One region of the Streptomyces sp. NPDC006012 genome, then DNA from elsewhere that is predicted to be linked to it. Evidence: riboswitches for the same ligand, from Rfam matches in the RefSeq annotation. Region 1 holds a riboswitch; the other holds the start of a gene.
The links. A riboswitch is a leader RNA that binds a small molecule or an ion and turns the genes downstream of it on or off. The one in region 1 is predicted to bind thiamine pyrophosphate.
Positions count from the first base shown of each region.

Region 1 (4,205 bases):
GCACCCCGGTGGCACCGCTCGATCACCGGGACTCCGAGGCCCAGGACGTAGTTTTCCGGCCACATTCCAGCGGCCGGGACGGCGTCCTACGGCGCATGGCTCGCACGGGCACCGGCTCGCGGCGCTCCCCCGTCCCGCGGTCCGGTTTCCCCCGTGCGCTGTGGTGAACTCCGTACCCAGGTGCGTCAGTCGGCGATCGGCAGATACACCCGGTTGCCGCTCGCCGCGAACTCCTTCGATTTCTGGAGCATCCCTTCGGCGATCTCCTCCGGCGAGGCCCCGTCGGCCGAATCGCCCCCGAAGCGTTCCGTGATCGCGCGACTGATCTTCATAGAGCAGAATTTCGGGCCACACATGGAGCAGAAGTGGGCCGTCTTGGCGGGCTCGGCCGGGAGTGTCTCGTCGTGGAACTCCCGTGCCGTGTCCGGGTCCAGGGCGAGGTTGAACTGGTCCTCCCACCGGAACTCGAACCGGGCGTCGGACAGCGCGTCGTCCCACTCCTGGGCACCCGGGTGTCCCTTGGCGAGGTCGGCCGCGTGAGCTGCGATCTTGTAGGTGATGACGCCGGTCTTGACGTCGTCTCGGTTGGGCAGGCCCAGGTGTTCCTTGGGCGTGACGTAGCAGAGCATCGCCGTGCCCCACCAGGCGATCATCGCGGCTCCGATGCCGGAGGTGATGTGATCGTAGGCCGGAGCGACGTCCGTGGTCAGCGGGCCGAGCGTATAGAACGGAGCTTCATCGCAGATCTCCTGCTGCAGGTCGATGTTCTCCTTGATCTTGTGCATCGGGACATGTCCCGGGCCCTCGATCATCGTCTGTACATGGAAACGCTGGGCGATCCGGTTGAGTTCCCCGAGCGTGCGCAGTTCCGCGAACTGCGCCTCGTCGTTGGCGTCCGCGATCGAACCGGGGCGCAGGCCGTCGCCGAGCGAGTACGTGACGTCGTAGGCGGCGAGGATCTCGCACAGTTCCTCGAAGTTCTCGTAGAGGAAGGACTCTTTGTGGTGCGCAAGGCACCAGGCGGCCATGATCGAGCCGCCGCGCGAGACGATGCCGGTCTTGCGGTTCGCGGTCAGCGGCACGTACGGCAGCCGGACGCCCGCGTGGACCGTCATGTAGTCCACGCCCTGCTCGGCCTGCTCGATGACCGTGTCCTTGTAGATCTCCCAGGTCAGGTCCTCGGCCTTGCCGTCGACCTTCTCCAACGCCTGGTAGAGCGGCACCGTGCCGATGGGGACGGGGGAGTTGCGCAGCACCCACTCGCGGGTGGTGTGGATGTTGCGGCCGGTGGACAGGTCCATGACCGTGTCGGCGCCCCAGCGGGTCGCCCAGGTCATCTTCTCGACCTCCTCCTCGATGGAGGAGGTCACCGCCGAGTTGCCGATGTTGGCGTTGACCTTGACCAGGAACCGTTTGCCGATGATCATCGGCTCGATCTCCGGGTGGTTGACGTTGGCCGGCAGGACGGCCCGTCCCGCAGCGATCTCCTCGCGGACCACTTCGGGAGAAACGTTCTCCCTGATCGCCGCGAACTCCATTTCCGGAGTGATCTCGCCGCGTCGCGCATAAGCGAGTTGCGTGACCGCTGCGACGCCGGCACGGCTCCGGCGCGGCTGCCGGGGGCGGCCGGGGAAGACGGCGTCCAGGTTGCGCAGCCCGCCGCGCGGCGAGGTGTGCTTGATTCCGTCGTCCTCAGGACGGACGGGACGGCCCGCGTACTCCTCCGTGTCCCCGCGCGCGACGATCCAACTCTCCCGCAGCAGCGGCAGGCCTCTGCGGACGTCGGTCTCGACGAGCGGATCGGTGTACGGCCCCGAGGTGTCGTACAGCGTGACCGACTCCCCATTGGTGAGATGCACCTGACGGACCGGCACGTGCAGGTCGGAGCGTGAGCCCTCGACATACGCCTTGTGCCACCCGATGGACTTCCCCGTCGTCGTGCCCTCGGCGCCATCGGATCCGTTGGCGGCTCCGATCGTCGCGTGCTGCGTGGAGACAGGCGTGCGTTCGTCCTTGTTGGTCATGAGACCTACTCCCTACGCCGGCATTACCCGGTAACAGGTTCAGCGGTCGACGCAGCGGCTTCCGTTCATCGGTGCTTCGTGCGAAACGTCGGTCGTTCCACGTGAAACATCGCGAATACGGAGGTCAGCGCCCTCTCAGCCCGGTGCTCCGAGCTCCCGCGTGTGCAAAGGTGCCTCCACGCTAGCGTCAATTCGGGCGCGGTGAACAGAGGGCCCCTGTCGTTCTTGCGATGATCGGTCGGTGACCACGATGCAGCAGCCCCCGTACCCCCCGCCCGAGCCGCAGCGCGGACGCGGTTCCGAGCAGGGCAGCGGACACGGCCACGGGTCCGGTGCGGGCCACGGCCACGGTCCGGGTCACGAACACGGGCCGGGAGCCGGCCAGGGGTCCGGCCAGAGCCCCGGTGAGAGCCCCGGGCATGGCCATGCGCACGGTCACAGCCACAGTCACGGGCCCGCCGCGCCCGTCTCCAAGCATCTGCGCAAGGTCATCGCGGCCGTCCTCATCCCCTTCACGGCGGCGGTCGTCGTCGGGCTCGTGGTGCTCTGGCCCGGCGGAGCCCCGCCGCACGAACGCACCGGGGTCGGCTTCGACCGGCAGACGCACCAGGCCACGGTCACCCAGGTCGTCGCGGTGAACTGCAAGTCGGTGAACGCCTCGGGGGACATCCCGACCGGCGACACCTCCACCGCCGAGGGCAGCTCGGCACAGCAGCAAACCACCGGTACCTGCAAGAAGGCCACCATCCGGGTCGACACCGGCAAGGACAAGGGCCGTACGTTCACGGAGATCGTGCAGCCGGACCAGTCACGGCAACTGCACCAGGGCGAGAAGGTGATCGTCGCCTACGAGCCGTCGGCTCCGAAGGACCTTCAGTACTCGGTCACCGATGTGAACCGGAAGTTCCCGCTGGCGCTGCTCGCCGGCATCTTCGCGCTCGCCGTCGTGGTGGTGGGCCGGCTGCGGGGCGTGATGGCGCTCGTCGCCCTGGCCATCAGCTTCCTGGTGCTGACCCTCTTCATCCTGCCCGCTGTCCTACAGGGCTCGAATCCGCTGGTCGTGGCCGTGATCGGTTCGAGTGCGATCATGTTGATCGCCCTGTACATCTGCCACGGCCTGTCGGCCCGGACCTCGGTGGCGGTGCTCGGCACGCTGGTCTCGCTCCTGTTGATCGGCGTCCTCGGCTCCGGGTTCATCGGCTGGGCGGCGCTGACGGGCAACACGGACGACAACACCGGCCTGATCCACGGCCTGTACCCGTCGATCGACATGAGCGGTCTGCTCCTGGCCGGTGTCATCATCGGTTCTCTGGGCGTGCTGGACGATGTGACCGTGACGCAGACGTCGGCTGTCTGGGAACTGCACGAGGCCAATCCCTCGATGGGCTGGCGCGGGCTGTACCGGGCGGGCATCCGCATCGGCCGTGACCACATCGCGTCCGTCGTCAACACGCTCGTCCTCGCCTACGCCGGCGCCGCCCTGCCGCTGCTGCTGCTTTTCTCCATCGCGCAGAGCAGCGTCGGCACGGTCGCCAACAGCGAGTTGGTGGCGGAGGAGATCGTCCGCACGCTGGTGGGCTCCATCGGTCTGGTCGCTTCGGTGCCGGTCACCACGGCACTGGCGGCACTGGTCGTGTCGGCCGACCGGCCGGGGCAGGAAGCACCGGCGCCCGTGGAAGCGGCAGTCCCGGCGGGCGCGGCAGCGCGCGGCGGAAGGGGCAGGCGCCGCAAGCGGTGAGGCGCCGCCCCGGGCGGAACGGTCCAAGAGGAAGCGTTCCTGCACAATCCGCCACTGGCGCGGCCCGGCGCCCCCGCCGACCACGCCTCAGCCGGCGCTCTGCTCCTCGGCCAGGATGCGGTCCAGGGCCTCTTCGAGGTGGGCGTCGAAGTCCGCGAGCGCGCCTTCCTGGCCCAGCGGCACCAGCTTGTCCGTGCGGTCCAGGAACGCCACCAGCGGCGGTGCCGAGGAGCGGAAGACCGCCTGGTCGCCACCGACCTGGAGCCGGATCAGCACCTCGCCCAGAGCTTCGGAATCGTTGGGTGCGATGTGCACGTCACCGTCCCCGCACGGCCGGCCCACCCCGTCGATCAGCAGCTCCCGTCCGAAAGCCCAGGTCACCGGGGCGTCCCCGGGCAGGTGGAAGGTCAGCCGCACGGCATAGGGATCACAGGTCTCGTACC
Region 1 is NZ_JBIAIE010000024.1:101,309-105,513, forward strand. It holds gene thiC (phosphomethylpyrimidine synthase ThiC) at 186-2,024, opposite strand; TPP riboswitch at 2,017-2,194, opposite strand; gene ACFYPJ_RS30875 (YibE/F family protein) at 2,266-3,762, shown strand; gene ACFYPJ_RS30880 (SsgA family sporulation/cell division regulator) at 3,850-4,205, opposite strand, start outside.

Region 2 (4,205 bases), on a different contig from region 1:
GGACGGCGGTGAGGACTTCGACGCGGTCTCCCTCGCGCAGGGCGGTGGCGGGCCACTGCGCGCGCGGGACGACGGTTTCGTTGAGCGCGGCGGCCACTCCGCCGGGCGCCGTGGTGAGGGTCTGCACGAGGGCGTCCAGGGCCGTGCCGGGCGCGATCTCCCGGTGCTCCCCGTTGACGGAGATGATCATGCGGTCTGCTCCGTGAGGGCGGCGGCGCCGAAGCGCGCGGGGGTGAACGGACGGGCCTCCTCCGGGAGCGTCCCGGTGGTCAGGACGTGCGCCATGACATCCCCGGTGACCGGGGTGAGCAGCACGCCGTTGCGGTAGTGCCCGGTGGCCACGTGCAGCCCGTCGAGCGCGGTCGGGCCGAGCAGCGGCGCGTTGTCCGGGGAGCCGGGGCGCAGCCCGGCCCGGGTCTCGGTCAGCGGCAGCTCGGTGATCCCGGGCACCAGTTCGTGCGCGTCCCGCAGCAGCTCGTACACGCCGCCCGCGGTCACCGTGGTGTCCCAGCCCAGCTCCTCGTCGGTCGCTCCGACGACCAGCTCACCGTTCTCCCGCGGCACCAGGTAGACGTGGCTGCCGCGCACCACGGCCCGCACGGTCCGGCTCAGGAACGGCGCGTACCGCTTCGGCACGGTCAGCCGCAGCACCTGACCCTTCACCGGCCGCACCGGCGGCAGCACGGCCTCCGGCAGGCCCGCCAGCCGGCCGCTCAGGCTGCCGGCCGCGAGCACCACCTGGCCGGCGCCCAGCTCGGTGCCGTCCCCGGTGGTCACCCCGACGGCCCGGTCCCGCCGCACGGCGCAGCGCTCGGCCCAGGCGCGGTGGAACACCACTCCCGCCCGCTCGCAGGCCGCCAGCAGCGCCGCCGCGAGCCGCCGCGGGTCGATCTGGTGGTCGCCGTCCACCCGCAGCCCGCCCCGCACTCCGGGCGCGAGCATCGGCTCCAGACGGCGGCAGTCCCGGCCGGACAGCCACTCGGACTCCAGACCGGAGCGCTGTTGCAGCGCGTGCAGGTCGCGCAGGTGCGCGCGGTCGTCGGCGTCCAGCGCGACGGCGAGCGTGCCGCACCGGCGGTAGCCGAGGTCGCGGCCGGTCAGCTCGGTCAGCTCGGCCGCGAAGTCCGGATAGCGCCGCGCCGAGGCCAGGTTCAGGCCGAGCAGTGTCTGCTCGCCGTGGTGCAGTTCGGTGACCGCGGCCAGCATGCCGGCCGCGACCTGCGCGGCCCCGCCACCCGGCTCGGGGTCCACGACGGCCGTGGCGAATCCGCGCTGCGCGGCCCGCCAGGCCGTGACCAGGCCGATGATTCCGCCCCCGATGACGAGGACGTCTGGCGTACGTGACGACATGGGCGTCCAGCCCCTCCCTTCGCCGGCATGACCCGGATCAGGTTCGTACGGTCGGAGGCCGCCAGCCTCCCTCTCAGCCCGGTGCGTCCAGGCTCCCGCGAGTGCTTGTACGGTCGCCACCCTAGCCCGCCGCCGCCCGCCCCGGAAAGAAAGCCTCGGCCCGCGCCCTGCTCGCGGGCCCGGCCGGGCGGCGGGACGCGCACGGTGGGACGGCCGGCGCGGGCCCCCGGCGGACACGGGACGATCTCGTGTGCAGCAGGTCACTCAGCACGCCCCCTGACTGACAAATCGCCAGTTGACTATGGTGATCAGCGTGACCCAGCACACGCAGCACGTGAGCCAGCAGACGCAGCGACGGAGCACGTCACAGGGGCGGCGCGTGGTCGTCGCCGGCGCGGGCATGGCCGGGGTGCAGACCGCGGTCGCCCTGCGGGAACAGGGATTCGAGGGCACGGTGACCGTCGTCGGCGCGGAGCCCCACGCGCCGTACGACCGGCCACCGCTGTCCAAGGCCGTGCTGCTCGGCAAGGCCGAGGGCTCCGCCTTCGACGTCGATTTCGGTGCGCTCGGCATCGACCTCGAACTGGGCCGGGAGGCGCTCGGCGTGCGCCCCGGCGACCACGAGCTGGACACCGTGGCCGGTCCGGTGCCGTACGACGTCCTGGTCCTCGCCACCGGCGCCGAACCGATCCGGCTGCCCGGCGCGGAGGGCGTCCCCGGCGTGCACCTGCTGCGCACCCTCGACGACGCCCAGGCGCTGCGCCCGGTGCTCGCCCGGCAGCACGACATCGTGGTGGTCGGCGCGGGCTGGATCGGCGCCGAGTTCGCCACGGCGGCGCGCGAGGCGGGCTGCGCCGTCACGGTCGTCGAGGCCGCCGACCGCCCGCTCGCGGGCGCGCTCCCGGCCGAGGTCACGGCGCCGATGGCCGCCTGGTACGCGGACAGCGGCACCGAACTGCGCACCCACGCGCGCGTGGCGCGCGTCGAGCCCGGCGCGGTGGTGCTCGACGACGGCTCGCGGCTGCCCGCGGGCGCCGTCGTCGTCGGCATCGGCGCCCGCCCCGCCACCGCCTGGCTGGCCGGTTCCGGCATCGAGCTGGGCGCCCACCGCGAGGTCGTGGCCGACGACCATCTGCGCGCCTCCTCGCCGGACGTGTACGCGGTCGGCGACTGCGCGTCCTTCCCCTCCGCCCGGTACGGCGAGCGCCTGCTCGTCCACCACTGGGACAACGCCCTCCAGGGGCCGCGCACGGTCGCCGCGAACATCATCGGCGACACTCCGGCGGTCTACGATCCGGTGCCGTACTTCTGGTCCGAGCAGTTCGGCCGTTTCGTGCAGTACGTCGGCCACTACCCGGCGGCCGACACGCTGCAGTGGCGAGGCGACCCCGCCGGGCCCGCATGGAGCGTCTGCTGGCTGGGCGCGGGCCGGCTGGTCGCCCTGCTGGCCGTGGGCCGGCCGCGTGACCTGGCGCAGGGACGGCGGCTGATCGAGGCGGGCACGCCGATGGATCCGAAGCTGCTCGCCGACCCGGCGCGGCCGCTCAAGGAAGCTACCCTGTGACGCGCGAAACCCCCAGGTCGGACCGGCCTGGCTTCCGACTGTCGGTCCGGGATGGCACGCTGTTTCCGTGACCGAGATTGACGCAAAGATCGATGCTCTCGTCCCTGCATGGCTCACCCTCCCCGACATCGCCGAGCAGTTCGGCGTCGAGGTGACACGGGTGCGGCAGCTGGTCAAGGAGGGCCAGCTCATCGCCGTACGCCGTGGTGAGAACCGTGCGCTGCACGTCCCTGCCGCCTTCATCGACGGGGACAAGGTCGTCAAGGGCCTGTCCGGGACCCTGACGCTCCTGCGGGACGACGGCTTCACGGTCGAAGAGATGCTGGAGTGGCTTTTCACCCCGGACCCGAGCCTGCCCGGCACGCCCGCGCAGGCCCTCAGCGAGAACCGCGGTACGGAGGTGAAGCGCCGAGCCCAGGCGCTCGCCTTCTGATCCGAACGCCCTCCGACGTACGGGCCGCGGCCCCCGGACGGGCCGCGGCCGGGGCGCACCACGGCCCGAGGCCCGTCCGGCGCCCGGTCGCCGGACCGGGCGCCGCGCATCGCGCCAGGTCTCCGCACCCGGTGCCGCGCATCGCGCCCGCCCCGGCCGCCGGGCCGCCCTGCCCGGTCGGCCCGCCTGGACGGCCAGAACGGACGGTCCGCCCGGACGGTCCGAACGGGACGGCCAGGTCGGGACGGCCCGCCCGGACGGTCCGGCCCGTACGTCGCCGACACCGCACCACCGCCACCACCGCACCACCGCACCACCTCACCGACCTCGAACCCATCCCGGGGGACACGCATGCCGGACAGCGACACCACGGCCGACGACACCGCCATCACGGCCGACACCGAGACCGGCGCCGACGCCCGGACCACCGCCGGCACCGGCACCGCCGCCCGCGCGGCCCGTGACCGGCTCGCCGATGCCCGGCTCTATCTGTGCACGGACGCCCGCAGGCGCCAGGGCGACCTCGCCGAGTTCCTGGACGCGGTCCTGGCCGGCGGGGTCGACGTCGTGCAGCTGCGCGACAAGGGCATGGAGGCGGCCGAGGAGCTGGCGCACCTGGAAGTGTTCGCCGACGCCTGCGTGCGGCACGGCAAGCTGCTCGCGGTCAACGACCGCGCGGACGTCGCCCACGCCGCCGGCGCCGCCGTGCTCCACCTCGGGCAGGGCGACCTCCCCGTGCCCGCGGCCCGCGCCGTCCTCGGCGGCGACGTGCTCATAGGCCGCTCCACCCACGCCCCGGCGGAGGCCGCGGCGGCGGCCGTCCAGGACGGCGTGGACTACTTCTGCACCGGCCCGTGC
Region 2 is NZ_JBIAIE010000009.1:44,601-48,805, forward strand. It holds gene thiS (sulfur carrier protein ThiS) at 1-190, opposite strand, end outside; gene thiO (glycine oxidase ThiO) at 187-1,350, opposite strand; TPP riboswitch at 1,348-1,459, opposite strand; gene ACFYPJ_RS18315 (NAD(P)/FAD-dependent oxidoreductase) at 1,685-2,914, shown strand; gene ACFYPJ_RS18320 (Rv2175c family DNA-binding protein) at 2,982-3,347, shown strand; gene thiE (thiamine phosphate synthase) at 3,699-4,205, shown strand, end outside.
Region 2: another riboswitch for thiamine pyrophosphate. It lies ahead of thiO (glycine oxidase ThiO); the one in region 1 lies ahead of thiC (phosphomethylpyrimidine synthase ThiC).